Regions from separate parts of the Thauera butanivorans genome, predicted to be linked through region 3. Evidence: predicted binding sites of a transcription regulator. Region 3 holds the regulator's gene; each other region holds the start of a gene.
The links. The regulator FNR, encoded in region 3, switches genes on or off when oxygen is low (the NO sensors DNR and NnrR bind a similar motif). The targets are predictions, from matches to a motif close to TTGANCTAGNTCAA.
Positions count from the first base shown of each region.

Region 1 (9,958 bases), 620 kb from region 3:
GCTGTCCTTCGGCGTCACCGCGCGCGTCGAGCTCGACGGCCTGAACGGCGCCACCGGCCAGCATTTCGAGGTCGAGCTCACCCGCGAGCGCGCCGCCGAGCTCGCGCTGGAAGAAGGACAGGCCGTCCGCCTGCTACCCTCCCGCCTCAGCATCTTCGAACAAGGGCATGCGGCGAATGCCGCGGCGGCGGGAGCCCGGAAATGAACTTCCAGCAGTTGCGCATCATCCGCGAGACGGTGAGGCGCGGTTTCAACCTGACCGAGGTGGCGAACGCGCTGTTCACCTCGCAGTCGGGCGTGTCGAAACACATCAAGGACCTGGAGGACGAGCTCGGTGTCGAGCTGTTCACCCGCAAGGGCAAGCGCCTGCTCGGCCTCACTGCGCCGGGCAAGGAGCTGGTGGTGGTGGTCGAGCGGATGCTGCTCGACGCCGCCAACATCAAGCGCCTGGCCGAGCAGTACAGCAACGTCGATGAAGGCCAGTTGACGGTCGCCACCACCCACACCCAGGCACGCTATGCGCTGCCGAAGATCGTCGCCGCCTTCAAGCAGGCCTTTCCCAAGGTCCATCTGCGGCTGCACCAGGGCAGTCCGGACGAGATCGTACAGATGCTGCTCGACGGCGAAGCCGACGTCGGCGTCGCCACCGAAGCACTCGCCGAGGTGCCGGAACTCGCCACCTTCCCGTATTACGGCTGGCAGCACGCGGTGGTGGTGCCGGCGGGCCATCCCCTCGAAGCCGTCCGGCCGCTGACGCTGGAGGCGATCGCCGGATACCCGGTCATCACCTACCACGAAGGCTTCACCGGCCGCACCCGCATCGACAAGACTTTCACCGGTGCCGGGCTGAAACCCGAAGTGGTGATGTCCGCGCTCGACGCCGACGTGATCAAGACCTACGTCGAACTCGGGCTGGGCGTGGGCATCCTGGCCTCGATGGCCTTCAGCCCGGAACGCGACCCCGGCCTGCGCAAGCTCGACAGCGACGGGCTGTTCGCCGAGAACATCACCCGCATCGCGGTCCGCCGCGGCCACTACCTGCGCGGCTTCGCCTATCGCTTCATCGAGCTGTGCTCGCCTGAACTGACCGAGGCCGTCGTCGCCAACACGGTCAGCAGCACCGGCGCATAGCCCCGCTGCGCGGCGATCGCCGCCGCGCAGAACGGCTTCCCTGCCTTCGCAGCCGGCCAGTTCCACCCCTCTGCGCGGCATCGATTCGCGCGATCTCCCACCTCTCGAAGCCCCTTTTCTGCAGCTTCGCGCAGCGCCGCAAACCGCTTTTCCGCTGCCCTTCGGCACCGCCTTCATCGACAGGATTGACTCTCCCCAGTAATGCGTGATGTAATGCGAATCGTTATTATTGATGCAAGCACAAAATGCATTCCCGACAGGATGAGGGTCCGGCGCCAGCCGATCGGTTCCAGCCCGGCGATCCAGCGCGCGTGTCAGCCTGGCCGCAATCCGCCGGCACGCCCCTGCCGTCCGATGTACTGCTTGCCGGACGGAACGCGGTGACCATCGTGCATCTGGGCGTGCATTACGTGCTGCGCGCAACACGTTCCGGGAAGCTGATCCTCACCAAATGAATCGCCGACCTTCAGGCGGAATCGAGCAGCGAGGCTAGAATATGTACGTCTGTGTGTGTAACGCCGTCACCGAACGCCACATCGTCGCCGCCGTGCGCGAGGGTGCAACGACCCTGCGCCATCTGCGCCGGGATCTGGGCGTGACGGCCGAATGCGGACGCTGTGCACGTTGCGCGCACGATTGTCTGCGTTCGGCGCTGGCGGAACACAACAGTACGTCCGAAGCGAGCACCCCCATGTTCGCCCGGCCCATGTTCCCGCTTGCCCTGGAGGCCGTATGAAAGGCGACAAGAAAGTCATTCAGTACCTCAACCGTCAACTCACCATCGAACTGACCGCGATCAACCAGTACTTCCTGCATGCCCGCATGTACAAGAATTGGGGCTTCGGCCGGCTCGGAAAGCACGAGTACGACGAATCCATCGAAGAAATGAAGCACGCCGACATGCTCATCGAGCGCGTGCTTTTCCTCGAAGGCCTGCCCAACCTGCAGAACCTCGACAAGTTGCTGATCGGCGAGAACGTGCCCGAATGCCTGCAGGGCGACCTCACGCTCGAGCTCGGCGGCCGTGCCAACCTCATCGAAGCCATCCAGTACTGCGAGTCCTGTAAGGACTACGTGTCGCGCGAGCTGTTCGAACACATCCTCGACGACACAGAAGAACACATCGACTACCTGGAAACCCAACTCGGCCTGGTCGACAGCGTGGGTCTGCAGAACTACCTGCAATCGCAGATGGAGCCGCAGGCATCCTGAGCCCCAAGACTGAATTCGCCTGACGTCATGCGCCCTGCGGGGCGCATTTTTTCCTACTGATGACTTCCGCTGCCCCAGCTCTCACGTTGCCACTCTACCCGCCTCCCGATCCGCTCACGCTTCGACAAGAAGCCGCTGATACGCCGGCGGGATCCTCATTGGCCACACCCCACGTCTCATACGGCAGCAGCGTCCAGCGCATCGGTCTGGCGAGCCTGGTCGTCATCGCCCACCTGGCCGGCATGGCGGGCATCGCGCACCTGGCGAACCGTCCCGTCGACGTACCCGAACTCACCAGCATCGCCGTCGCGCTGATCCCCGCCGAGCCGGCCATCGAACAGACCGCCCCGGCGCCGGTCGAGACGCCGCCTCCGCCCGAGCCGGTGAAACCGGAGGTCAAGCCGCCTCCGCCGCCGAAGGAAATTCCCAAACCCAAGCCGAAACCCAAGCCCAAGCCCAAACCGGTGCCCAAGGTGACGGAATCGCCCACTGCGGTGACCCAGGAAGAAGTACCGCCCGAACCCAGTCCGCCCGAAACCACCGCAGTCCCCGACGCTGCACCGAGCGCACCAGTCGCGGCCGTGCCGGTGAGTCCGGCGCCGCCTGGCCCTCCCACCGGCGGGCCGGTCACCGGCGCGCGTTTCGACGCCGACTACCTCAACAACCCGAAACCGTCTTACCCGCCGCTGTCGCGCCGGCTGCGCGAGGAAGGCCAGGTCATGCTGCGCGTGCTGGTCTCGGTCGACGGCATGCCGAGCCGCATCGAAGTGCGCACCAGCTCGGGCTCCGAACGCCTCGATCGCGCCGCCGAGCAGGCCGTGAGCCGCTGGCGCTTCGTGCCCGCCAAACGCGGCGACACACCGGTCGAGGCCTGGGTGCTGGTACCGATCGTCTTCAAACTTACTGGAAACTGAAACAATGGAAGCAACGCAAGCCTTCGGCATCGCTCATCTGTGGGAGCAGTCCGACCTCGTAATCCGTGGCATCGCTGTGATCCTGATGCTGATGTCGATCGCGAGCTGGTATCTGATTCTGGTGCGCGGCCTGCGCCAGTTGCGCGCCCGCCGCCAGGTGGGCGCAATCGAAGCCTTCTGGGCTGCCCCGAACCTCGACGCCGGCCTGAAGCGGCTCAGCGAGCTGGCCCCCGATTCGTCCTTCGAAGCCCTCGCCCAGCAGGGCGCGGCCGCAGCACAGCACATCCGCCGCCATGCCGGCAACGACACGCTGGGCAGCAAGCTCGATGCCGACGAAGTCCTGACCCGTTCCCTGCGCAAATCGATCGCATTGTCGACCGCCGGCCTGGAGTCGGGCATGACCGTGCTGGCCTCGATCGGCTCCACCGCGCCTTTCGTCGGCCTGTTCGGCACCGTGTGGGGCATCTACCATGCGCTGGTCAACATCAGCGCCTCGGGCATGGCGACGCTGGACAAGGTTGCCGGTCCGGTCGGCGAAGCGCTGATCATGACCGCCTTCGGCCTCTTCGTCGCAATCCCGGCAGTGCTGGCCTACAACGCCGTCACCCGCGCCAACCGCGTCGAACTGTCCGAACTCGATGCCTTCGCCCACGACCTGCAGGCCTGGTTCTCGACCGGCGCCCGCATCGCCCCGGTGAGCGTGGCCCATACCGCCAAGGATCGCTCGACGGCTCCGGCGGCGAGCGCCGCGCCGGCCAACGGAGCAGCGTAAATGGCATTCGGCGGCTTCAACAACGGGGACAGCCGTCCCCTGCAAAGCGAAATCAACATGGTCCCGCTGATCGACGTCATGCTGGTGCTGCTGATCGTGTTCATGATCACCGCACCGCTGCTGACGCACTCGGTCAAGATCGACCTGCCCCAGGCGTCGAGCCAACCCAACGAGGAAAAGCCCGAAACCGTGTCGCTGGCGATCAACGGCGAAGGCCAGCTGTTCTGGAACAACGAACCGCTCGACGACGTTGCGCTGCCGCTGCGCCTGCAGGCGGCAGCCGAGCAGAAACCCCAGCCCGAGCTGCACCTGCGGGCGGACCGCGAGACGCGCTACCAGAAGTTGGCGGAAGTCATGTCACAGGCGCGCGAGGCCGGCATCGAGAAGATGGGCTTCATCACCCTGCCGGAAAGCGAAGCCGCCGAATGAGCGGCCGAGCGGCACCCAAAGACAGCACGAAAACCCGGGCCGCGCGATGCGGCCCGACGCACGTCCGGCGCCGGCACACTCAGGTGCGCTTGCTGCGCACCCGGATGATCACGTCGAGGTGCTCCAGCTCGACGCCCTCGGGCAGGCGCGGCACGCCGACGACCTTCAGTTCATCGGCGGCGACGTCGCGCACTTCACCGGTATCGACGTCGTACAGGTGGTAATGCGGGTCGGTGTTCGAATCGAACACCACCCGGTCCGGATCGATGATCAGTTCGCGTACCAAGTTCTTCTCGCGGAACAGGCGCAGCGTATTGTAGACCGTGGCACGCGAAGTCTCGGGCGCATTGACGCGCACCCGCTCCAGCACCTGGTCGGCGGACAGATGGACCGGGCGCGCGAACAGCACGCGCGCAATCTCGATGCGCTGCTGGGTGATCGGAACGCCGACGCTGCGCAGGCAGGCGATCGCATCTTCGGTGGTGTGAACGTTCATGTCTCTCTCTGGGCCTCAGGCCTCGATCTTGTCATCGGGACGGCACCACGCACCGTGGTGCCGTCCCTGCAAAAACCCCGGCCGTTCCGCCGCAGCGGAACGGCCGGGCCATATCAAGCCGCCCCTTACTTCCAGGGATCCGGCTTCGGCGTGTCGTTGGACGACGGCGGCAGCAGCGGCATCACGAAGGTCGGCTGGTCGCCGGTCAGCGTCTTCAGGAAGGCGACGATGTCGGAGATCTCCTGCTCGCTGTACTTGCGGCCCAGTTGCAGGCGACCCATGATGTCGACCGCCTCTTCCAGCGTCGCGGCTTCGCCGTCGTGGAAGTAGGGATAGGTCAGTTCCACGTTGCGCAGCGTCGGCACCTTGAAGTTCATGCGGTCTTCGTCCTTGCCGGTGACCGCGGCGCGGCCTTCGGCCGGGTTGTTGGTCTTGTACGGCTCGAACAGGCCCATCTTCTGGAACGAGGTGCCGCCCACGGCCGGGCCGTTGTGGCAGGCCACGCAGCCGCTTTCCTTGAACAGGCCGTAGCCGGCCAGCTCGCGGTCGGTCAGCGCCTTGTCGTCACCCTTCAGCCACTGGTCGAACGGCGAATTCGGCGTCACCAGGGTTTCCTCGAAGGCCGCGATCGCCTGCGTGATCTTGTCGATGTTGATCGCCGCGGAGCCGAACACCGACTTGAACTCGGACACATAGCCCGGAATCGAGCGCAGCGTATCGACCGCCAGATCGTGGGTGAAGGCCATTTCGCCCGGGTTGGCGATCGGGCCGCCCGCCTGCTCCTTCAGGTCGGCCGCACGGCCGTCCCAGAACTGCGCCACGGCCAGGCTGGAATTCAGCACGGTGGGCGAGTTGATCGGGCCCTGCTGCCACTTGTCGCCGATCGAGGTCTTCAGATTGTCGCTGCCGCCCATCGACAGGTTGTGGCAGGAATTACAGGAAATGAAGCCCGAGCGCGACAGGCGCGGATCGAAATACAGCTTCTTGCCCAGTTCGACCATCGCCGGATTGACGACCTTGGCCGGCTCGATCGGCTGGATCGGTTCTTCGCGGACCGTCGCGGCCCATGCGGAACCGGCCACGGCGAGTGCGGAAGCGACCGCGATTGCCTTGATTCTCATGTTGATTCTCCTTGTGCGCTTGAAAGTGTCCTGCCGCCATTTTTAGACGGCGTCTAAATTTCAAAGCCATTAGACCCAGCTCTTCCGGACCGTTTATTGACCGGCGTCAAGAAACATTCACTTGCAACGGTCGCCTGTCACGCCGCGGCTGCAATTCGATACACGCCGACACAGGCCAGTCACTATGCTTGGCAGCGTCCAATCCTGGCCGCCGGTCGCAGTACCGCCATTCCGGGCCAAACCCACCCCATTCCCACCCCATTCCGAACCACTGAACGACGCAAACGATGACCGCCCCACCCTCCCGCCCGAAGAAGAACCGCGCCCTGCGCACCAGCCTCATCGTGCTGGCGCTCGCCCTTGCCGGCGCCGGCACCTGGCTGGCCTGGCCACACCTGTCCGGCAGCAACGGCGCCGCAGCCTACCAGTTCGCCAGCGTGCAGCGCGGCGACATCGAGGACGTCGTCACCGCCACCGGCACGCTGCAGCCACGCGACTACGTCGATGTCGGTGCCCAGGTCTCCGGCCAGTTGAAGAAGATCCACGTCGAAGTCGGCTCGGTGGTGAAGGCGGGCGACCTGCTCGGCGAGATCGACTCCACCGTGTACCTGTCGAAAGTCGACGCCTCGCGCGCCCAGTTGCGCAACCTGCGCGCCACGCTCAAGGACCGCGAGGCGAAGCTGGCGCTGGCCCGCATCCAGCTTCGCCGCCAGCAAGCGCTGATGGCCGAGGACGCCACCACCCGGGAAAGCCTGCAGACGGCCGAAGCCAACGCCAAGTCGGCCGAAGCCTCGCTCGAAGCGCTGCGCGCCCAGATCGAGCAGAACGAATCCAGCCTGCGCGCCGACGAAGCCAACCTGCAGTACTCCAGCATCCTGTCGCCGATGAACGGCACCGTGGTGTCCATCTCCGCCCGCCAAGGCCAGACCCTGAACACCAACCAGTCGGCGCCGACCATCCTGCAGGTGGCCGACCTCACCACGATGACGGTGCAGACCCAGGTGTCGGAGGCCGACATCAGCCGGCTGCGCACCGGCATGGAAGCCTACTTCACCACGCTGGGCGGCCAGGGCAAGCGCTGGTACGGCAAGCTGGCCAAGATCGAACCCACGCCCACCGTCACCAACAACGTCGTGCTGTACAACGCGCTGTTCGACGTGCCCAACGACAACGGCGAACTGATGACGCAGATGACCGCCCAGGTCTATTTCATCGTCGCCCAGGCGCGCGACGTGCTGCAGGTGCCGCTGGGCGCGCTGAGCCAGATCCGCCCGCTGCAGCCGCAAGGCGCCGGGGCCGGCACGGCCGCTGGCGAGCGCCCGGCACCACGCATGCGGACGGCCGCCGCCGACGGCGGGGACGGCAGCGACGCCGGCCGCCCCGGCAGGCCGGATGGCGAAGGCCGCGGGCCTCGCGCCCAGACGGGCGCCGAAGCCGGCGCCGCCGGCGAGGCCTTCCGGCGCACCGGCCGAGGCCCGCGCGAAGGCGGGCAGGTCGCCGCCGGTACGCCACGCCAGGCCACGGTACGGGTGCTCAGGCCCGACAACAGCATCGAGGAGCGCATCATCACCATCGGCGTCTCCAACCGGGTCGCCGCGCAGGTGCTGTCCGGCCTCGAAGAGGGCGACCGGGTCGTGGCCGGCGCCGCGGCAGCGGGCGGGAGCCAGCCGGGCGGCAACCGCCCGCCGATGATGGGCCCGGGGCCGCGGCTGTGAAGCGCGAGAGCTTCGCCCCCGCCGGCACCCGGGCGGCAGAAGCCGCCCAGCCGCTGATCGAGCTGTCCGGCATCACGCGGGCCTTCGTCAATGGCGAGGTCGAGACGCGCGTGCTGCACGGCATCGATCTCGTCATCCATCCGGGCGAGTTCGTCGCCATCATGGGCGCCTCCGGCTCGGGCAAATCGACGCTGATGAACATCCTCGGCTGCCTCGACCGCCCCACCAGCGGCACCTACCGCTTCATGGGCCAGGACGTCTCCGGCTTCGACCGCGACGAACTCGCCCGCCTGCGGCGCGAAGCCTTCGGTTTCGTGTTCCAGAGCTACAACCTGATCGGCGGCTCCACCGCGCGCGAGAACGTCGAAGTGCCGGCAATCTACTCCGGCATGCCGCCGGCCGAACGCCACGCCCGCGCCGACGCCCTGCTCGCCGCGCTCGGCCTCGCCGAACGCGGCCACCACCGCCCCAACCAGCTCTCCGGCGGCCAGCAGCAGCGCGTCTCGATCGCCCGCGCACTGATGAACGGCGGCCGCATCATCCTCGCCGACGAACCGACCGGCGCACTCGACAGCAAGAGCGGCGAAGACGTCATGAAGCTGCTGCGGCAGCTGTCCGCCGACGGCCACACCATCATCCTCATCACCCACGCCCGCGAAGTGGCGGAACAGGCCCAGCGCGTCATCGAGATCCGCGACGGCCACGTCGTCGCCGATCCCGGCCCGCGCCTGCCCGAAGGCCCGGAACCCGACTTCAGCCCGCAGGGCGACCGCAGTTCGTCGCTGGCCGACATCGTCGAAGCCACCCGCACCGCGCTGCGCGCGCTGCGCGCCAACCTGTTCCGCACCATCCTGACCCTGCTCGGCATCGTCATCGGCGTCGCCTCGGTGATCGCCATGCTCGCCATCGGCGACGGCGCCAAGCAGAAAGTGGTCGACCAGATCAGCGCCATGGGCACCGACCTGCTGACCATCCGCCCCGGCGCACCCAACCAGCGCGGCCGCGACACCACCGCCACGCTGGTGCCCGAGGACGTGGCGGCCATCCGCGACCTGTCCAACATCCGCGCCGCGGTGCCCGAGCAGTCGAGCAGCGTCACGCTGCGCTACGGCGGCAACGACCACCGCACCCAGATCAACGGCACGTCGGAAGACTACGTCATCGCGCGCAACTGGGCCGTCGCCACCGGCACCTTCTTCAGCGCCGACGACGTCTCCCGCTACGCCACCGTCACCGTGCTCGGCCAGACCGTCGCCAAGGCCTTGTTCGCCGATGTCGATCCCGTCGGCCAGTACGTCGTGGTCAACAACATCCCCTTCCAGGTCATCGGCACCATGACCGGCAAAGGCGCCACCGCCTTCGGCCAGGATCAGGACGACGTGATCTTCATGCCCTACACCACCTCCAGCCTGCGCATCACCGGCCAGCGCTTCCTGCGCAACGTCACCGTGGCGGTGGCCGACGTCGGCCGGATCGACGACACCCAGGACGAGGTCCACGCGCTGCTGCTCAATCGCCACGGCAGGGAGGATTTCCAGATCCGCAACATGGCCTCGATCATCGACACCGTGTCGGCGACGCAGAACACCCTCACCATCCTGCTCGGCACCGTGGCGGCGATTTCGCTGCTGGTGGGCGGCATCGGCGTCATGAACATCATGCTGGTGTCGGTCACCGAGCGCACCCGCGAAATCGGCATCCGCATGGCGACCGGCGCGCGCATGAAGAACATCCTGCAGCAGTTCCTGATCGAGGCGCTGGTGGTGTCGGCCATCGGCGGTGCCATCGGCGTCGCCGCCGGGCTCGGCACCGCGGCCATCATCGCCTTCTTCGGCACCCAGGTGAAATACACCCTGCTGCCGGTCGTGCTCGCCTTCGGCTGCGCCTTCGCCACCGGCCTGGTGTTCGGCTACCTGCCGGCACGCAAGGCCGCCCGCCTGGACCCGGTCGTCGCGCTGGCCTCCGAGTGAGGACAGCACCACTTCACGCCACATTCCATCCCCGCCCATGCCCGTTCTCCACTCGCCCCGCCCTTCCAGGCTCCGCCACCTGGCGGCAGCCGCCGCGCTGATCCTGCTTGCCGGCTGCGCCATCACCGAGCCGGTCGTCAGCCCCGAGCTCGAGCTGCCTGCCGCGTGGAGCGAAGCACCCGCGCTTCCCGCCAGCGC
Region 1 covers NZ_CP183038.1:3,989,117-3,999,074, forward strand. Annotated here, with positions in the region: gene ACNQFN_RS19335 (sulfate/molybdate ABC transporter ATP-binding protein) at 1-205, shown strand, start outside; gene ACNQFN_RS19340 (CysB family HTH-type transcriptional regulator) at 202-1,131, shown strand; gene ACNQFN_RS19345 (hemin uptake protein HemP) at 1,443-1,586, shown strand; gene ACNQFN_RS19350 ((2Fe-2S)-binding protein) at 1,628-1,867, shown strand; gene bfr (bacterioferritin) at 1,864-2,343, shown strand; gene ACNQFN_RS19360 (energy transducer TonB) at 2,502-3,257, shown strand; gene ACNQFN_RS19365 (MotA/TolQ/ExbB proton channel family protein) at 3,262-4,029, shown strand; gene ACNQFN_RS19370 (ExbD/TolR family protein) at 4,030-4,458, shown strand; gene ACNQFN_RS19375 (Fur family transcriptional regulator) at 4,538-4,954, opposite strand; gene ACNQFN_RS19380 (cytochrome-c peroxidase) at 5,080-6,075, opposite strand; gene ACNQFN_RS19385 (efflux RND transporter periplasmic adaptor subunit) at 6,363-7,790, shown strand; gene ACNQFN_RS19390 (MacB family efflux pump subunit) at 7,787-9,760, shown strand; gene ACNQFN_RS19395 (efflux transporter outer membrane subunit) at 9,798-9,958, shown strand, end outside.
Region 1: a site for FNR is predicted at 6,172-6,185, ahead of ACNQFN_RS19380 (cytochrome-c peroxidase). Genes of this name have one in related genera too.

Region 2 (9,958 bases), 1.3 Mb from region 3:
CCAGTTGCGCACGAGGAGCATGTAGGCCACGCCCATGCCGAGCACCACGAGCCCCATCGGCGTGAAGTCGAAGAAGCCGAAACCGGCCTCGCCGACACGATTCAGTTCCGCATTCACCACCAGGTTGGGCGGCGTGCCGACCAGCGTCAGCATCCCGCTCATCAGTGCGGCGAAGGCCAGCGGCATCATCAGCCGCCGCGGCTCGGCGCCGATGCGCGCAGCGATGCTCAGCGTGACCGGGATGAAGATCGCCACCACGCCGGTCGAGCTCATCACCGAGCCGAGCAGCGCCACCGCCAGCATCAGCAGCACCAGCAGGCGGGTCTCGTTGCTGCCGGCGCACTCGACCAGCCAGTCGCCGACGCGGAAGGCCACGCCGGTGCGGACCAGGCCCTCGCCGATGACGAAGAAGGCCGCGATGAGGATCACGCTCGGCTCGCTGAAGCCGGCCAGCGCCTCGCCCACGCTCAGGGTTCCACTCAACACCAGGGCGAGCATGGCGCACACCGCCACCACGTCCATGCGCGGCCGGTTCGCGACGAAGCAGCCGACACACAGGGCGAGCAGCCCGAACACCCACAGCATTTCAGGATTCATGGTCATCGATCGAATGGCAGGAACGGCGGACGGCAGGGCATGGCAACTCCTTTCCGCGGGCGTGAAGCATAAGCGAGAACCACGACGGGCCGCGCACCGGCTCACCATGCAGGCTAGAATCGAACCCGACGCAGGCTCATGCCCGCCGCAAAGCCGCCAGGACGGCGGGCGGAAGCCTGAGCCCGGTATCACACATCAGACAAGAACAGGTAGCCACGCGATGGAAGCATTCGAACGACAGATCAGGGCCTTTGCCGCCGACATGGACCACGAATTGAAGGCGGGCAACCTCAGCTTTCCCACGGTGTTCGACCTTTCCCTGCGCATCAAGAAGATCGCCGACGATCCGAACTCCTCGCTCGAGAACATCGCCGAACTGGTACGCGCCGAACCCCTTCTCAGCGCGAAAGTCCTGCGCATGGCGAACTCCCTTCTGCTGAACCCCTACCAGAAGGAAATCACCAGCGTCGCCAGCGCAATCTCGCGCATCGGCCTGTCCACGCTGCGCTGTCTTGCCTACGCGGTCGCCGCCGACCAGTTGGCGCGCGACCATCGCTCGCCCCGGATGCGCCTGATCGCCTCGGGCCTGTGGGTGCATTCGATCGACGTCGCCTCGTGGGCCTATGCCTTCTCGCGCCACCTGTCGCAGGGCAACGCCGACACCGCACTGCTGGCCGGGCTGATGGTCAATATCGGCCAGTTCTACCTGCTGGCCAAGGCGGCGGACTACCCGGCGCTCGAGAACGACACTGCACGCTTCGCCGAATTCGTCATGCTGTGGGACGAGCCGATCAAGCGCGCAGTGCTCGAGGCCTTCGAGCTTCCGGGCGACATCGTCCAGGCGGTGGACCTGAATGCCGAGGGCCCGACCGAGTGGCCGCCGCGCACGCTGGACGATGTCGTTTTCCTGGCCACGCTGGCGGCGCAGACACCCGATCCCTTCGCCGACCTGCTCGGCATGCGGCGCAGACCCGAACTGCTCGACGCCAGCCTGGGCAACGACGGCCTGCGCGAACTCGATTCGATGATCGAAGCAGCAAACGCGACACGCAAGGACATGCTCGCAGCGGTCAGCGGCTGACGCCACGCCAGCGCCATCGCTCCCGGCTGGCTCCCCTCCGCGCCAGCCTGTCCCTGCAGGCTCTCTTACCCGGCCCGCAGCGCGGCGGCGACTGCGCCGGCCGCGGCCCGGACCGCGTCGTTCGCTTGCGGAAAGAGTTTCCCCAGCGTGATGAAACCGTGGACCATGCCATCCACCTGCAGGTAGTCCACCTCGCAGCCTTCCTCGCGCAGGCGGCCGGCGAAAGCGGCGCAGTCGTCGACCAGGGGGTCGAACTCCGCCGCGATCAGCATCACCGGCGGCAGCCCGGCAAGCGAGGCGGCGCGCATCGGCGAGGCACGCCAGTCCTCGGTATTGCCATCGGGCAGATAGTGCTCGAAGAACCATTGCAAGGTGCCGAAATCGAGAAAATAGCCTTCGCCATAGTTCTGCCGCGAAAGCCGTTTACTGAGGATTTCGGTGGATGGATAGATCAGCAGCAGGAAGCGCGGCCCGATCCCGGCGTCGCGCAGTGACAGCGCGGTGACGATCGAGAGGTTGCCGCCCGCGCTGTCGCCTCCCAGGGCGATGCGCCCGGCATCGATACCCAGCAGACCGGCATGCTGCACTGCCCAGTCGAAAGCCAGCGCGGCATCTTCGAGCGCAGCCGGAAAAGGATGCTCGGGCGCCAGCCGGTATTCGACCGACAGCACCGCGCAGCCCGAGACATTCGCGAATTGGCGGCACAGCACGTCATAGCTCGCGACGTCGCCGACGCACCAGCCGCCGCCGTGGAAATAGATCAGCAGCGGCAGCACGTCCCGCGGCGAGCTGGACAGCGGGCGATACAGCCGCGACAGCAAGGCGCTGCCGTCGGCACGCGCCATCGGCACTTCGGTGGTCGACGCCACGGCCGGCGCTTCCGGCCGGAAGGCGAACTGCAGCTTCTGGAAGGAGTGCCTGGCCTGGGCGGGCGACAGCTCGTGGAATTTCGGCGCGCCGACACGATAGGCCATGTCGAGCAGGGAACGGGCCTCGGGACTCAGGGGCATGGTGTTCTACATGGCGCGGCGAGTGCGCCGTCAGCGGATTCGGGGCCGCAATTCTAGCTGCTCGCTCCGTTCAGCGGCACATGCGCGCATTACCGCACGCCATGTGTTGGCCGAACGAAGCGTAAAATACTTCATCATCCACTGGAGATCGCCGCATGACGAAAGACCATGACAACGCAGCCTTCCGCGACCCCGGCCCGGACAGCGATCAGCCACAACTCCAGGCCGAACCGAAAGTGAAATCGAAGCCGAAATCCGCTCCGCAGTCGCGATCGGCATCCGGATCCCGGGCGAAACGCAGCACCCGCAGCGGAGACATCGCTCCGGATCTGAGCCCGGAAGGCATCGAGAACTTCGAAGTCGACCAGGCCGTGGCAGGCGCGCAGGATTCCAAGCTGGTCGCGCTCACCGACATCCTGCAGCGCGAAACCCGCGCCGCTCCCGCCAGAGCCGCGCAGGCACTCGAAGCGATCCTCGCCGGCGCCTCGCCCGACGACGTCCATATGCTGCGCCGCGCGCTGATGAAGACCGATGCGAAGCTCGGCAATGGCGACCTGCATCCCGACGACGAGCTTGCCGAGGACTGGCGCAGCGGGGGCTATCCCTACCGCAATCTGATGTCGCGCAAGGCCTACGAAAAGCAGAAGTACCGCCTCCAGGTGGAGCTGCTGAAGCTGCAGGCCTGGGTCAAGGAAACCGGCCAGCGCGTCGTGATCCTGTTCGAGGGCCGCGACGCCGCCGGCAAGGGCGGCACCATCAAGCGCTTCATGGAGCACCTCAACCCTCGCGGCGCGCACGTCGTCGCACTGGAAAAGCCGACCGAAACCGAGCGTGGCCAGTGGTACTTCCAGCGCTACATCCAGCACCTGCCCACGGCGGGTGAAATCGCGCTGTTCGACCGCTCGTGGTACAACCGCGCCGGCGTCGAGCGCGTGATGGGCTTCTGTACGCCCGACGAGTACAACGAGTTCATGCGCCAGGTGCCGGAGTTCGAGCGCAACCTGGTGCGCAGCGGCATCCACCTGATCAAGTTCTGGTTCTCGGTCAGCCGCGAGGAGCAGCGCCGCCGCTTCAGGGAGCGCGAAAACCATCCGCTGAAGCAGTGGAAACTGTCGCCGATCGACCTCGCCTCGCTCGACAAGTGGGACGACTACACCAAGGCCAAGGAAGCGATGTTCTTCTACACCGACACCGCCGATGCGCCATGGACGGTGGTGAAGTCCGACTGCAAGAAGCGCGCGCGCCTCAACGCGCTGCGCTACGTGCTGCACAAGATGCCTTACGCCAACAAGGACATCAGCCTCATCAAGCCGCTCGACCCGCTGCTGGTCGGCCGCGCCAACGTGGTGTACGAGCGCGGCGAGAAGGAAGGCGTGCCGTTGCTGTAGGCGCCGGATTGCCGGACGCAAGCGGGCGGGAACGGGTTTCCCCGCTCCCGCCCGCCGCATGGCGCCTGCCGCGGTTTCAGCCGCCGGAGCAGCCGCAGCCGTTGCCGCCGCCGCAGCTTCCCGCACCCGCCACAGCGGCCGGCGCAGCTTCGGCGGCCGCGCCGAGCTGGATGCGGAAATCGATCACGATGTTGCCCGGCTCGCGGGCGACGTAGTCGATCGCCACCTGGTTGCCATAGCGCTGCTGGATCTGGTTGAGCAGCGGCAGCGGGTCGTGGTCGTTCACGAAGCGCATCGTCTCACCATCCTCCAACGACTCGAGGGCACCGAAGATGGCGGCATGGCGAAAGCGTTTGGCGACGCCACGGGCGTCGAAAGGGTGGACGGCATTGTCGAACATGGCAGAGGTTCCTTCGATTCGGATTCCGGACTTTGGCTTCGCTTGCGGCCGGTCACGCAGTGACGCGAATGCTAAGGGACAGCTCCGGCCGGAAACCTTGAGGCAGAACAAGAAATCGATCCGCATCCGCCATGCGCCGCAGCCGTAACTCCCTGGCAGCAGACCTGCTAAAGTTCCATCGGATAAATCAGACAAGCCCGAAGTGGGCCACCCCAGGAGATTCTTCCATGCTCGCTCGACTCACCCGCCGCGCTCCCACCATCCTGATCCTCAGTGCCAGCCTCGCCCTGGGCGGCTGCGGCTACAACGATTTCCAGCGCCTGGACGAACAGACCAAGTCGGCCTGGGCCGAAGTCCTGAACCAGTACCAGCGCCGCGCCGACCTGATTCCCAACCTGGTCGAGACGGTCAAGGGCGAAGCCAGCTTCGAGCAGGAAACCCTCAGCCGCGTCATCGAGGCGCGTTCGCGTGCCACCGCCATCCAGGTCACGCCCGAGATGATGAACGACCCGCAGGCGATGGAACGCTTCCAGCAGGCCCAGGGCCAGCTCGGCAGCGCCCTGTCGCGGCTGCTCGCGGTATCGGAGAACTACCCCAGCCTGAAAGCCAACCAGGGCTTCCAGGACTTGCGCGTGCAGCTCGAAGGCACGGAAAACCGCGTCACCGTCGCGCGCAACAAGTACATCGACGCCGTGCAGCAGTACAACGTGCTGGCACGCAGCTTCCCGACCAACCTGACGGCGATGATCTTCAGCTATTCGCCCAAGGCCAGCTTCAGCGTCGCCAACGAAGCCGAAATCTCCAGCCCGCCGACAGTCGATTTCGGCAGTTCCGGCCAAGGCAGCAAGTGACGGCCGGATGGCGACCATGACGAGGCAACGATGACAACGGGCGCCCGGCAGCCCGGCCTGCCCATGCGCTTCCCGGCAGCCCGGCCTGCCGCGCCCGGCTGGCGGCCTCTTGTCTACCTGCTGCTTCTTGCCCTGCTGGTCCTGGCCTGGCCTGGCGCCGTTCAGGCGCAGCAACTGCAGCCGGTACCGGAACTCACCGCCCGTGTCATCGACCGCAGCGGAACGCTCGACAGTGCGCAGCAACAGGCGCTGGAACAGAAGCTCGCCCGCTTCGAGGCCGAGCGCGGCAGCCAGATCGTCGTCCTGCTCGTGCCCACCACGGCGCCGGAGGACATCGCCGCCTATGCCTGGCGCGTCGCCGACACCTGGAAGATCGGCCGCCGCGAGGTCGGCGACGGCATCCTGCTGGTGGTGGCCAGGAACGATCGCCGCGTGCGGATCGAAGTCGCGCGTGCGCTCGAAGGCGCGGTACCCGATCTCGCCGCCCATCAGATCATCGACCGGCTGATCACCCCCGCCTTCCGCCAGGGCGATTTCGCCAGCGGCATCGATGCCGGCGTCGACGGGCTGATGGCGCGGATTCGCGGCGAAGACCTGCCCCTCCCCGCTCCCGCCGGACGCGGCAACGATGCGCCGGCGCTGGAAGATCTCGCCGTCCTGCTGTTCATCGCCGTGCCGCTGGCAGGCTCGTTCCTGACCGGCATGTTCGGCCGCAAGCTCGGCGCGGTGGCGACCGGCGGCGTGACCGGCTTCGTCGTCAAGCTGCTCACCGGCAGCCTGGCGATCGGCATCCTTGGCGGCATCGCGGCGCTGGTGTTCGTGATCGTGCTCGGCATCGGCGGGGGGGGCCGGGGCGGCGGCGGCTTCCACCGCGGCGGCGGGCCGATCATCTGGGGTGGCGGCAGCCGCGGCCGGGGCGGCGGTTTCGGCGGAGGCTTCGGCTCGGGCGGCGGCGGCAGCTTCGGCGGCGGCGGCGCCTCGGGGAGGTGGTGAATGAACAGGCTCACGCGACTCCTTCGCCACCTGTGGCTGGACGCCGACGACGCCCAGCGCGCCATCGGCGGCGATGCGCTCGCCCGGCTCGAGGCCCGCATCACCGAAAGCGAATCCGCACATACCGGGCAGATCTGCCTGTGCATCGAAGCCAGCCTGCCGCTGCGCTACCTGTGGCGAACGGTCCGGCATGGCGAACCGATCGGCGAAGTGCTGCGCGATCGTGCCCTGACCACCTTCGGCAAGCAGCGAGTCTGGGATACCGAGCACGACAACGGTGTGCTGATCTACCTGTCGCTCGCCGAGCACCACCTCGAAATCCTTGCCGACCGTGGGCTTGCGCGCCATGTCCCGGACACGGACTGGCAGGCCGTGATCCAGGAATGCAGCACGAGTCTGCGCGCCGGACGCCTGGAAGAAGGGCTCACCCACGCGTTGGAGGGCGTCCACGCCCGGCTCGCGCGACACTTCCCGGCGGCAGGCGGTGATCATGCCTCCAGGGAGAACTCGCTCCCCGATCACCCGGTTCTGCGCTGAATCCTCCCCCGCTTCGCTGCCCCGTTCCGCGCGAAACATCATTTTGCATCTGTTGCTGCAGTGCAACATTTTCAGGAGTTTTGCATTTCCGTCTCGAGAATTGCGAGGTTCCGAGGCATCGCCTGTGCTATTGTCCTCATCGAGGCGGGGGAAGCTGGACAGTAGCGCGGTCCGGACTCTGATTGCTCCGGGAGGGCGACGAGACGCCTCGCGAAATTCCAGACAACCATATCGCGAGTGGAGATGACTTATGGCCAGCAAGCAAGATCAATTCAACGAGCTGCAGAAGAAGAACCTCGAGGCCGCGATGCGCCTTGCCCAGCTCTCCATCGAGAACTCGCAGCGCATCATGGAAATCCAGGTCACCACCGCCAAGACCCTGTTCGAGGAAGGCGTGGAAAACGCCAAGGCCCAATCCACGGCCAAGGACCCGAAGGCGTTGATGGACCTGCGTACCCAGTACGCGCAGAACACCACCGAGAAGATGCTGGCTTGTGCGCGCGAAATCGCCGAGATCACCGCCACCACCCAGGCCGCCTTCGGCAAGCTGGTCGGTGAGCAACTGACCAGCGGCAGCCAGGACATGTTCGAAGCCATGCAGAAGATGTTCAAGGGCATGCCGATCTCGGATCAGAACGCCCTGGGCGCCATGCAGACCGCCATGGACACCACCCGCGCCGCTTTCGAGCAGATGACGCGTGCCTCGACCGAAGCTTTCCAGGCCTTCACCCAGCAGCCCAAGGGCCGCAAGTAACATCGTTCGACAGGCAAAGACCGCACAATCGGGATAGGGGCGGCCAGCTTACCCGGCCGACCCCTCCCACACCACCCGGCATGCGGGTCCGCACCGGGCGGTTCGAGTCGTTGAGGTTATGAGAGCCGAGGGACGCCGAGTCGGTCGAAGTAAGCGACAGGCATCGCGCGGTTCAATCGCATGCGGCTGTTACGCCACCAGCACCGACTGTTCGCCGCCACCTTGCGGGCATCCTCTTCCGAGGCGCCCATCGCTTTCAACTCCCGGTACATCGTCGTACCCCGACGCCAGTGCTTGAGCTGCACCGCACGCAGCCGGTGTCTTATCCACTTGTCGAGTTTGCGGAACACCTTGGGTGTCTGCGCAAGCTGGAAGTACGTCTTCCAGCCCGGCATGTAGGCCCGCAGCCGTTCGGCAATCTCGGTCAGGTTGCGCCCACCCGAGCGACGCGTGAATTGCCGGATGCGTTGCTTGAAGGTCTTGAGCGCCTTGTCGGCCACCCTGCACTTGACCTGTCCGCCCGGGCCGTACCAGAAGGCGTAGCCCAGAAACTTGCGGCCCGAGGCCGGCGCAACGGCCGTCTTGGCGTCATTGACCTTCAGGTGAAGTCGTTCGTAGAGCTTGGTCAGGCCCGCCAGCACCCGTTCGCCTGCGCGACCACTGCGTACATATACATTGCAGTCGTCGGCATAGCGAACGAAACGGTGGCCCCGTCGCTCCAGTTCCCGATCCACCTCGTCAAGCAGCACATTGGCCAGCAGCGGCGACAGTGGGCCGCCTTGCGGCGTCCCCTCGTAGCGCGCCATGGCCACGCCGCCATCCATGATCCCGGCCACGAGGTAACGACGGATCAGCCGCAGCACGGCCTTGTCCTCGATTCGCCTCGACAACCGTTCCATCAGGATGTCGTGATTGACTCGATCGAAGAATTTCTCCAGATCCACATCGACCACCACCCGGTAACCGTCCTGCACGTAGCGCTGTGCATCGAGCACCGCGTCGTGGGCACGGCGTCCCGGCCGGAAGCCGTAGCTGTGTTCAGAGAACGTTGGATCAATCCTGGGCTGCAAGACTTGCAGCAGGGCTTGCTGGATCAGCCGATCCGTCACCGTCGGAATCCCCAATTCGCGCACCCCACCATCGGGCTTCGGGATCTGGACACGGCGCACCGGCAGGGGCCGGTAGCTGCCATCCAGCAAGGATTCCCGAATCCGGGGCCAGTGCGCTCTCAGTTGCTCCGCCGTCTCGGTGATCGACAACCCATCCACCCCAGCACTGCCGCGATTGGATTTGACGCGTTTCCACGCCGCCTCCATGTTCGCGCTCGCGAGCACCTGCGCAAGCAGGTCATCTCGCCCCGGGCTTCCAGTTCCATGCCGCGCCGTCCGTGCTTCATCACGCACTGCTTCGGACGCGGCTTCACCGAGCCCTCCCGCATTGCGCCCCGGCTCCCCGAGCTTCTGATGCACTTCACGTCCGAGCAACACGGCCTTCGGCCCTCCTACTCGTTCGGCCCTTCGCCCCAAACCAGCGGCTACTACGGCCTCTGCTGACTTCTCGCTCCGGTTAAGCGCCGTCGCCCTTTCAGGCACAAGGCGAGACCTCCCCAGGTAAGAACGCACTCCTTCGCTGCACAACCGCCGGATCTACGCCACTTCGCCTTGATCACGAGAGCTTCGCGATTACGTGCTCGCTCGCCCTGCTCCGCAGCGCCTTCTATCCGATTCTTGTCCATCGGCTCGCAGCTTATGCTCCACGCTTCCTCCCCACGCTCGGTCACCCTCACGCAGTTGCGCTTCACTTCGTTCGCTGTGATCAACTTACGGCGGGACTTGCACCCGCAGGAGGGCGCCCATGCTGGGCGCACACGAAAACGGCGCCTCATCGGCGCCGTTTCCCGTTTACCCGATCTGCTTACCGCCCGGCCTCCGTTGCGGAGGCCTCACCCTTGTTTCCCGGCCTCGCTCCAGCGTGCCGCCGCCGAATCGTCGCTGTCGCGCGCCTCGACCCAGCGGGCGCCTGCCGGCGTTTCCTCGCGCTTCCAGAACGGCGCGCGGGTCTTCAGGTAGTCCATGATGAATTCGCAGGCGGCGAAGGCGTCGCCGCGATGGGCACTGGCGACGCCGACGAAGACGATGCGATCGCCCGGCTCCAGCCGGCCGACGCGGTGGATGACGCGCACATCCAGCAGCGCCCAGCGCTGTTGCGCCTGTTCGACGATCTCGCCCAGCGCCTTTTCGGTCATGCCCGGATAGTGTTCCAGTGTCATCGCCGAGACGCCGCTGCCATCATTGGCATCCCGCACCAGACCGACGAAGTTCGCCAGCGCGCCGACATCCCGGCGGCC
Region 2 covers NZ_CP183038.1:2,097,253-2,107,210, reverse strand. Annotated here, with positions in the region: gene ACNQFN_RS10135 (SLC13 family permease) at 1-597, opposite strand, end outside; gene ACNQFN_RS10130 (HDOD domain-containing protein) at 818-1,678, shown strand; gene ACNQFN_RS10125 (alpha/beta hydrolase) at 1,744-2,688, opposite strand; gene ppk2 (polyphosphate kinase 2) at 2,844-4,076, shown strand; gene ACNQFN_RS10115 (DUF2249 domain-containing protein) at 4,153-4,476, opposite strand; gene ACNQFN_RS10110 (LemA family protein) at 4,704-5,327, shown strand; gene ACNQFN_RS10105 (TPM domain-containing protein) at 5,391-6,320, shown strand; gene ACNQFN_RS10100 (TPM domain-containing protein) at 6,321-6,857, shown strand; gene ACNQFN_RS10095 (phasin family protein) at 7,108-7,611, shown strand; gene ltrA (group II intron reverse transcriptase/maturase) at 7,728-9,098, opposite strand; gene moaE (molybdopterin synthase catalytic subunit MoaE) at 9,554-9,958, opposite strand, start outside.
Region 2: a site for FNR is predicted at 4,574-4,587, ahead of ACNQFN_RS10115 (DUF2249 domain-containing protein). Genes of this name have one in related genera too.

Region 3 (9,958 bases):
CCTTCGTCGCGGTCAATTGCGCAGCCCTGCCCGACGAACTGATCGAATCGGAGCTGTTCGGCGTGGAGCGCGGCGCCTTCACGGGCGCTCACGCCTCGCGCGCGGGCAAGTTCGAACGGGCTCATGGCGGCACGCTCTTTCTCGACGAAGTGGGTGAATTGCCCCTCCCCGCGCAGGCAAAGCTGCTGCGCGTGCTTCAGGAAGGCGAAATCGAGCGGCTCGGCGACGAGCGCACGCGCAAGATCAACGTCCGGCTGGTCGCCGCCACCAATGTCGATCTGCAGAAGGCCGTCAGTGCCGGCACGTTCCGGCGCGACCTGTACTATCGCCTCAACGTCTATCCGGTGACGATTCCGCCGCTGCGCGAGCGCCCCGGCGACATTCCGGCCCTCGTCGATGCCCTGGTCCGCCGCTTCGAGACGCTGCACGGCAAGCGCATCGCCGGGATCAGCGACAAGGCCATGCACGCGCTGAAGCTGCACTCCTGGCCCGGCAACGTCCGCGAACTGGAGAATGTCCTCGAACGCGGAGCCATTCTGGCCCCGCAGAATGGCCTGATCGAAATCGAACACCTGTTCATCGGCGCCCTGCCCGATGACAGCCAGGAGCATGCACTCAGCGCCCGGGGCGAACTCGAGGCGGCGCACCGGCCGCCCCAGGATCTGGTCGCAGCCGTACTGGCATCCGGCGTTTCGCTGGAAGCATTCGAGCAAAACCTGCTGAATCGCGCAGTGGACCAGGCCAATGGCAATCTGGCCGCCGCCGCCCGTCTGCTTGGCATGACGCGGCCACAGCTCAACTATCGGATCAAGAAGCAGGCCGGCTAAGGCACGGCGCTGGAATCCCGGGCCCTTGCCCGGCAGGCCGGACATCGATCACGGGTCGGCCGGCTGCTCGCGTGCCATGCCACCGAGCCGGCCTGAACGGAAAAACGCCCCTGCGCTTGCTGCCATGCAATGGCGAGCGCAGGGGCGTTTCCGGTATTCCGGAAACTACAGGGCGGCTTACTTCTTGGCGGCAGCCAGGCCGTCGACGATTTCCTTCTTCGCCTCTTCGACGGAACCCCAGCCCACGACCTTGACCCACTTGCCGGGTTCCAGATCCTTGTAGTGCTCGAAGAAATGCACGGTCTGCTTCATCAGCAGCTCGGGCAGGTCGTCGGTGGTCTGGACCTTGTCGTACAGCGGGGTCAGCTTGGACACCGGCACGGCCACGACCTTGGCATCGACGCCGCTTTCGTCTTCCATCTTCAGCACGCCGACCGGACGGCAGCGGATGACGACACCGGGAGCCAGCGGGAAGGGGGTCACGACCAGCACGTCCACCGGATCGCCGTCGCCGGCAATGGTGTGCGGCACGTAGCCGTAGTTCAGCGGATAACGCATCGACGTGCCCATGAAGCGGTCGACGAAGACGGCGCCGCTGTCCTTGTCTACTTCGAACTTGATCGGATCGCCCTGCGCGGAGATCTCGATGATGACGTTGATGTCGTTCGGCACGTCCTTGCCGGCGCTGACCAGATCGAAACCCATGATTCCCTCCCGTGGAAAATTGTGCGCGGATTATAGGGGGAAATCCGCTTGTCTTGCACTGCATCATCGCCTTCGAAGCCGCTCCGGCAACACGAAAGCCGGGGCATCAGGTCAGGCAGACCACGCCCTCCCACAGCGCGCCGCCCAGCGTGGGCGCGTGGATCAGGCCGAACACGCCGAAGCCCAGCACCAGTAGGCCGGAGGCGAAACGCACCTTGGAATTGCGGGTGAAATCACGGAAACGCTTGAACAGCATGCCGGCCAGCAGCAGGTTGGGCAGCGTTCCGAGGCCGAAGGCGAGCATCAGCCCCGCACCGCGCACGCCGGAGCCGGTGACGAGCGCAGTCGCCAGGATGGAATAGGTCAGGCCACAGGGGATGAAACCCCACAGCAGGCCCAGCGGCAGCGCCTGCTTGACCGAGCGCGCCGGCAGGAAATGCCGTGTCGCGGGCTGGATGCGGCGCCACAGCACGTGGCCGGCACGCTCGACCGGCACCAGCAGGCGGGTGAAGCCGGTGAGATAGAGGCCGAGCGCGATCAGCATCAGGTTGGCGAGCACGTACAGGCCCATCTGCACCGGCAGCATGCCGTCGTACAGCATGCCGACCGAACCCAGCGCGCCCACCACGCCGCCCAGCGCGGTGTAGGTGGTGATGCGGCCTACGCTGTAGGCCAGGTGCAGCGGCCATTGCGGCCTGCGGCCGGGCAGCTGCACCTGGGCGGTGAGCGCGCCGACGATGCCGCCGCACATCGACACGCAGTGCGTGCCGCCGAGCAGGCCGATCAGGAAGACGGCGAAGTAGCCGGTTTCGGGCATGGTCGAAACAGGACCGGTAAGAGGGCCAGGGAGAAAAGCTGCCTATTCTACGCCCCCGGCACGCACGCTGCTGCGGCGCGGTGCCGCAGGCGGGCTCGCCCGTCAGGCAGAGCCCCCCCTGCCCGTCGCTCAGATCACGCGCGAGTAGCGCGCGCGTTCGCGGTCTGCACGCAGGTAGCGGTCGAACACCATGGCGATGCCGCGCACCAGCAGGCGGCCGGCTGGCTCGACGCTGATCCAGTCGCCGTCGATCCTGACCAGGCCGGCCTTCTGCATCTCCTGCAGATCGGCGAGCTCGCTGGCGAAATACTCGCGGAAATCGATCAGGTGGGCGATCTCGATCGACTGCATCGACAGCTCGAAGTGGCACATCAGCGCCTGGATGATCGAGCGCCGCAGCAGGTCGTCCGCGTTCAGCTCGATGCCGCGCAGCACCGGCAGTTCGTCGCGGTCGAGGGCATCGTAGTAGTCGTCGAGCGTCTTGACGTTCTGCGCATACACCGGGCCGATCTTGCCGATCGCCGACACGCCGAAGGCCAGCAGGTCGCATTCGGCCTGGGTCGAGTAGCCCTGGAAGTTGCGGTGCAGCCGGCCCTGGCGCTGGGCGACGGTCAGTTCGTCGTCGGGCTTGGCGAAGTGGTCCATGCCGATATAGACGTAGCCCGCTTCGGTCAGGCGGCGGATGCCGAGCTGCAGCAACTGCAGCTTGGTGTCGGCGGTGGGCATGTCGTCCTGCGAGATGCGGCGCTGCGGCTTGAACAGGCCCGGCAGGTGCGCATAGCTGTAGAGCGAGACGCGGTCGGGCGAGATCTCCAGCACCTGTTCGAGCGTGCGGTTGAAGCTGATGACGTTCTGCCTGGGCAGGCCGTAGATCAGGTCCATGCTCACCGACTTGAAGCCGTTGGCGCGCGCGGCATCGATGACGAGCTTGGTTTCCTCGAAGCTCTGGATGCGGTTGACTGCCCGCTGGACGTCTTCGGCGAAGTCCTGCACGCCGACGCTCATGCGGTTGAAGCCGAGTTCGGCCAGCAGCGCGACGGTGTCGAAATCCACCTTGCGCGGGTCGACCTCGATGGAATATTCGCCATTCGGCACCAGCGTGAAATGCTCGCGCACCGAAGCCATCAGCTGCCGCATTTCGTCGTGCGACAGGAAGGTGGGCGTGCCGCCGCCCAGGTGCAGTTGCGTCACCTGGTGGCCGCCCTCCAGACAGGCGGCCTGCATCTCGATCTCCTTGGCCAGGTATTTCAGGTACTTGGCCGAGCGCCCGTGATCCTTGGTGATGATCTTGTTGCAGGCGCAGTAGTAGCAGATCGTGTTACAGAACGGGATGTGGAAGTATAATGAGAGAGGTTTGCTGACGCCGCCGATGGCTCGCTTGGCAAGCCAATCCTTGAGGGCATCAGCGTTGAATGCCTCGACGAAGCGATCCGCAGTGGGATAGGACGTGTACCGCGGACCGTTGATGTCGAATCGGCGGATGAGCTGCGGATCGAAGATGAGTTCGTTCTGGTCGGTCATGATCTGAAGCTTGAGTGTGTGCCGAACAATGGCAGAACACCACAATATTTTGGTTGACGTGGATCAACGGGCAGGAACAGCCCGGGGTCGATGGACTGGTGAGGGCGCCCGGGACAGTGTCTGAAGGGAACGGAATTATCGTGCAGATGAGGGCAAGCGTGCCAGTGACCATGAACGGGTTGAAGACCGCCTGTTCGCAATGCAATCTCGTGGAGCTGTGTCTGCCCTTCGGCATGTCCGACAGCGAATTGCACCAGCTCGACGAACTGGTCGGCGGGCGCCGCAAGGTCAAGCGCCAGCAGAGCCTGTACCGTGCGGGCGATCCTTTCGAGGCAATCTACGCCATTCGCGCCGGCTCGTTCAAGACCGACGTGCTGCTCGAGGACGGCCGCGACCAGGTGACCGGCTTCCAGATGACGGGCGAAATCCTCGGCCTGGACGGCATCAGCACCGAAAGCCACAGCTGCAACGCGGTGGCGCTGGAAGACAGCGAAGTGTGCGTGATCCCCTACGCCAAGCTCGAGCAGCTGTCGCACGAGGTCGAAGGCCTGCAGCATCAGTTCCACAAGGTCATGAGCCGCGAGATCGTGCGCGACCACGGCGTGATGATGCTGCTCGGCTCGATGCGCGCCGAGGAGCGGCTGGCGGCCTTCCTGCTCAACATGTCGCAGCGCTTCACCGCACGCGGTTTCTCGGCGGCCGAATTCCACCTGCGCATGACGCGCGAGGAAATCGGCTCCTATCTCGGCCTCAAGCTCGAGACCGTGTCGCGCGCCTTTTCCCGCTTCCAGGAAGAAGGCCTGATCGCCGTGCAGCAGAAGCACATCCGCCTGCTCGACACGACCAGGCTGCGCAAGCTGGTCCAGCATCAGACGGCCGGCTGCGGGCGCTGAGAGCGCCTGCTTCCGGCCTGCCTTTGCCCCCTTCCCGTCTCGCTGCCTCGACCGTCCCGTCAGACGACGGCAGCCAGATAGCCCGCAGCGTTCTTGCTCAGCGCCACCGACACGATCCACGCATACACCGCGAGCGCGGCGGCAAACGCGAACAGCCGCTGCGAGCGCGTCTTGCCGCGCTTGAGGGCGACGGTGCCGAGCGCGACGTAGGCGACCAGCCCGATGACCTTGGCCGTCACCCAATCAGCCTGGAACGGATACTGCTGGATCATCACCGCCAGCACGATCGCCGTGATCAGCAGGACGCTATCGACGACGTGGGGCAGCACCCGCGCCGGCAGGCTCTTCAGCAAGGGGCTACCGCTGATCATCCAGTAGCCTCGCAGCAGGAAGCCCAGGATGCTGAGCGCCACGCAGGTGACGTGAAGATGCTTGATGGCGAAATACATGTTCTTCCTTTTTTCCAGGGGCAGCACGGCCGCCGCAGCCCCTGCCCTCAATTAGAATGGAGGCCGACAAACGAGACGGCTTCCCATCAGGAGCGCCCGCACATGGCCAGCACCCCACCAATAGACATCCCCGCGCTGCTCAAGCGCATTCCGCTTTTCAGCGAACTGTCCGCAGCCGACATCGAGCGCATCGCCCGCTACACCCGCGACCGCCACATCGCCCGCGGCGAAGTCCTGTTCCAGCGCGGCGACCAGCCGCATGGCTTTTACTTCGTCGTCTCGGGCCAGGTCAAGCTCGCCTTCTCCTCGCCGCAGGGCACGGAAAAGGTCGTCGAGATCATCGGCCCGATGCAGAGTTTCGGCGAAGCGGTGATGTTCATGAACAAGCCCTACCCGGTGTTCGCCGAGGCGCTGACGGAAACGGCGCTGATCCACGTCGGCCAGGCCGTGGTCAGCGAACTGATCGACCAGGACCCCTCCTTCGCCCACAAGCTGCTCGCCGGCATGTCGATCCGCCTGCACGGCCTGATCCAGGACGTCGAGACCTACTCGCTGCGCTCGAGCATCCAGCGCGTGATCGGCTATCTGCTGCAGGTCGCCGACAGCGACTCGCCCTGCGAGATCGACCTGCCCACCAGCAAGCAGGTGATCGCCTCGCGCCTGAACCTGACGCCCGAAACCCTGTCGCGAATCTTCCACGATCTCAGCGAGTCCGGCCTGATCAGCGTGCACGGCAAGCACATCACGCTGCACGATCCTGCCCGCCTGGCACGCCACCAGGTCTGAGCACGCGGCTCAGGACTCCAGCACGTAGCTTCCCGGTGCCGGGCACAACGCCGGGAAGCTGTCGTTCGCGACCGGCCGCGCCTCGACCTCCGGGCCGACGCGCGGCTTGAGCCAGCGCATCCAGTCCTCCCACCAGCTGCCCTGGTGCTGCTCGGCACGTTGGTGCCAGCTATCGGCGGTATCGGAACGGCGTGCATCCGCGACCCAATAGCGCCGCTTCGGCGGATGAACGATCGGATTCAGGATGCCGAGGATGTGCCCCGAGCTCGACAGCACGTAGCGCCGGCTGCCGACCACGTGGTTGTTGATGGCGAAGGTCTGGCGCCAGGGCGCGATGTGGTCATCCTCGGCCGCGACTGCGTACATGGGCTGGCGGATCAGCGACAGGTCGAGCTTTTCGCCGGCGACTTCGAGGGCGTTGGGCTGGATCAGCCGGTTGTGCAGGTAGAGCTCGCGCAGATACCAGGCATGCATCGCATACGGCATGCGCGTGGAATCCATGTTCCAGTACAGCACGTCGAAAGGCGGTGGCGTCTCGCCATACAGCCAGCCATTGACCACGTACTGCCAGATCAGGCTGTTCGAGCGCAGCAGGCGGAAGGAAGCCGCCATCTCGGCCCCATCCAGATAGCCCTTCTGCGCCATCTTGTTGTCCAGGTAGTCGATGCTGCTCTTGTCGATGAAGACTTCGATGTCGCCCGGCTTGTGGAAGTCCACCAGGGTGGTGAACAGCGTCCAGTCGGCGACCGGCACCGCATCCTCGCCATGGCGGCGGTTGGCCCAGGCCATGTACATCGCCAGCGCCGTGCCGCCGATGCAGTAGCCCACCGCGTGGACCTGCCGGGCAGCGGTGAACTCGCGTGCGACACGCACGATGGTATCGACACCTTCGAGCAGGTAGTCGTCGAACGTGAGCTCGTGCATCGAAGCGTCCGGGTTCTTCCAGCTCGTGATGAAGACGTCCAGCCCCTGGTCGAGCAGGAAGCGGATCATGCTCCGCTTCGGCGTCAGGTCGAGCACGTAGAACTTGTTGATCCAGGGCGTGACGATGACCACCGGCTCGGCATGGATACGCGGCTGGCTGGGGGCGTAGTGGATGATTTCGAGCAGGCGGTTGCGAAAGATCACCGCACCCGGCGTGACGGCGAGGTTCTCACCGACCTTGAAATCATCGGGATCGGTCATCCTGATGTCGCCCGCCTTCAGGTCGGCGAAGAAATTCTCGAAGCCGCGCATGAGGCTGGCGCCGCCGCTTTCCACCGCCTTGCGCAAAGCCACCGGATTGGTCAGCAGGAAGTTCGTCGGCGCCACGGCATTGAGCCAGTTGCGCCACCAGAACGCCGCCCGCCGCCGCTCCTTGCTCGACAGGGCCGGCGTCTCGTAGAGCATGTCCTGGGTGTGATGGGTGAAGGCGAGATACCACTCCTTGATCAGATCCCAGGTCGGGGACTCAGTCCACACCGGATCGGCAAACCGCGTGTCGCCCTGATGCGGTTCGATCGGATCGGTACTGGGCAAGCCGGCTGCGCGATTCCAGGTATGCCACTGCAGGCGCCACAGGTCGGACGACAGCCGCATGGCACGCTCGGCAAGCTCCTGGGGGTGGGCCAGCCAGGCGAGCTGTGCATGGACGATGGGCGCCGCCAGGCCCAGCGGATCGGCCGCCTCGGCGAGGCCTTCGTTCATGCGGTGCAGGGTCTTGTAGAACTCCGGCGGCCGGGGCGCGGCAGAGCGGGCCCGACCCGCTCCGTTTCCTCCCCGCGCCTGCCTCTTCGCCGCCCCCCCGATCTTCTGGTTCATGTTCGATCTCCCATTCTGTTCACTGGATGAAGTAAGGCCGCCCGGGTTCGGGCATCAGCACATGCCGCCATCCCAGCCGGTCGCGGATGGCATCGGCCAGCGCCAGCGCGCCGAGCGGCTCCCCATGCACGACGAAGGTATGCTGCGGCGCCTGCCTGAAGCGCCCCAGCCAATCGAGCAGTGCCGGCTGATCGGCATGCGCCGACAAACCGCCAATGGTGTGGATGCGTGCGCGCACCGGAACCCGCTCACCGAACAGCGTGACCTGCTGCGCCCCATCCACCAGCCGGCGGCCCAGCGTGCCCGCGGCCTGGAAGCCGGCGATGACGACCGCACATTCGCTGCGGCCGAGGTTGTGGCGCAGATGATGCCGGATCCGCCCCGCGTCACACATGCCGCTGGCGGAGATGATCACCAGGCCACCGCGGACTTCGTTCAGCGCCATCGACTCTTCGACGTCCTGCACGAAACGGACGTCGAAACGTCCCTGGCTGGACTGCCACCAGGCATAGAGCGCCTGCGTCTCCTCGTCCCAGAGTTCGTGGTGGTCCAGGGTCAGCGCCGTGACCGCCGAGGCCATCGGCGAGTCGACGACGACCTTCAGCGGCCCGAGGCGGCCTGCGCGCACCAGATCGGCCAGCACGAACAAGATCTCCTGCGTCCGTCCGACGGCGAATGCCGGAATGACGACATTGCCGCCACGCCCGTGTACCGTCTGCTGTATCGCATCGACCAGTTCGTCGCAAGTGGCCGCGAGCGGCCGGTGGGCGCGGTTGCCGTAGGTCGATTCCACGCACAGCACATCCGCACGCTCGACAGGCACCGGATCGCGCACCACCGGGCGCATCGGCTGGCCGAGATCGCCCGACGCCACCAGGCGCTTCACTGCCGTGCCTTCACCGACATCGATCTCGATGATCGCCGAACCCAGGATGTGCCCCGCCTCGCGAAAGCGGCAACGCACTCCCGGCCCCGGACGGAAATCCGTCTCGTAGGCGACGGGCCGCAAGCGGGCGAGGCTGCTGCGGGCCTGCTCGACGGTGTAGAGCGGCGTCATCTCCGCACGGCGGCGGGCACGGCGATTGTGCGCATTGCGCAGGGCCCACTCGGCTTCCTTTTCCTGGATGTGCGCGGAATCCATCAGCATGATGCCGAGCAGGTCCACCGTCGCGGGCGTGGCCAGAACCGGCCCCTTGTAGCCGAGTGCGACGAGGCGTGGTACGAGGCCGCTGTGATCGAGATGGGCATGCGTCAACAGCACGAAGTCGATCTGCCGGAGGTCGAAATCGAGCGCACGGCGATTTCGCCCCTCCGCCGTCCGTCCCCCCTGGAACAGGCCGCAGTCCACGAGAAAGCTCCCGCGCTCGTGGTCAACCCGCAGACACGATCCCGTCACCTCGCCGGCTGCACCCATGAAGCTCAGTTTCATCGTCTATCCCCTTGCCATGCACGATGCACCCCTCGAACGGCAGACCGTTTGACGCTCGTCAAACCCGATGCCGCGGCACAGCCAGCTATAATCGAATTGCACCCAACCGACAGGAGAGATACGCCATGTTCAAGCACATCCTCGTTCCCACCGATGGTTCCGCACTGTCGGAAAGCACGGTTTCCCGTGCAGTGACCTTCGCCAGTGAAGCCGGGGCGCGCGTCACATTCTTCTACGCCCAGCCCGATTTTCCGATGCCGATCTACGGCGAAGGCGCCTTGATCGACCCCACCACGCCGGAACAGTTCGCAAAATCCGCGGCAGCGGAAGCACAATCCATCCTCGACAAGGCAAAAGCCGTTGCCGACAGCGCAGGCGTCGTGGCGGCGACCGATACGGTCGTCAACGAAATACCTTACGAGGCAGTGATCGATGCCGCCGACCGCCATGGCTGCGATCTCATCTTCATGGCTTCGCACGGCCGCCGCGGCATCGCCGGCCTGCTGCTCGGTAGCGAAACCCAGAAAGTGCTGACGCACAGCAAGATCCCGGTCCTCGTCTATCGCTGAACGGCGAGCTTCGACAACTCCCCCGGAAATGCAGAACGGCCCGTGAGGGCCGTTCTGCATTTCCGGGCCTGGCAGCGGGACGTCAATTCCGCCGATTCAGCTCACTGGCACTGCGTTGCAAAAAGATCGTGCACAGGCTGGAGGCCGCGCATACCAGCCAGA
Region 3 covers NZ_CP183038.1:3,366,472-3,376,429, forward strand. Annotated here, with positions in the region: gene ACNQFN_RS16305 (sigma 54-interacting transcriptional regulator) at 1-827, shown strand, start outside; gene ppa (inorganic diphosphatase) at 1,005-1,532, opposite strand; gene ACNQFN_RS16315 (sulfite exporter TauE/SafE family protein) at 1,639-2,349, opposite strand; gene hemN (oxygen-independent coproporphyrinogen III oxidase) at 2,479-3,870, opposite strand; gene fnr (fumarate/nitrate reduction transcriptional regulator Fnr) at 4,017-4,763, shown strand; gene ACNQFN_RS16330 (SirB2 family protein) at 4,823-5,212, opposite strand; gene ACNQFN_RS16335 (Crp/Fnr family transcriptional regulator) at 5,315-5,998, shown strand; gene ACNQFN_RS16340 (PHA/PHB synthase family protein) at 6,008-7,684, opposite strand; gene ACNQFN_RS16345 (MBL fold metallo-hydrolase RNA specificity domain-containing protein) at 7,818-9,227, opposite strand; gene ACNQFN_RS16350 (universal stress protein) at 9,353-9,796, shown strand; gene ACNQFN_RS16355 (hypothetical protein) at 9,879-9,958, opposite strand, start outside.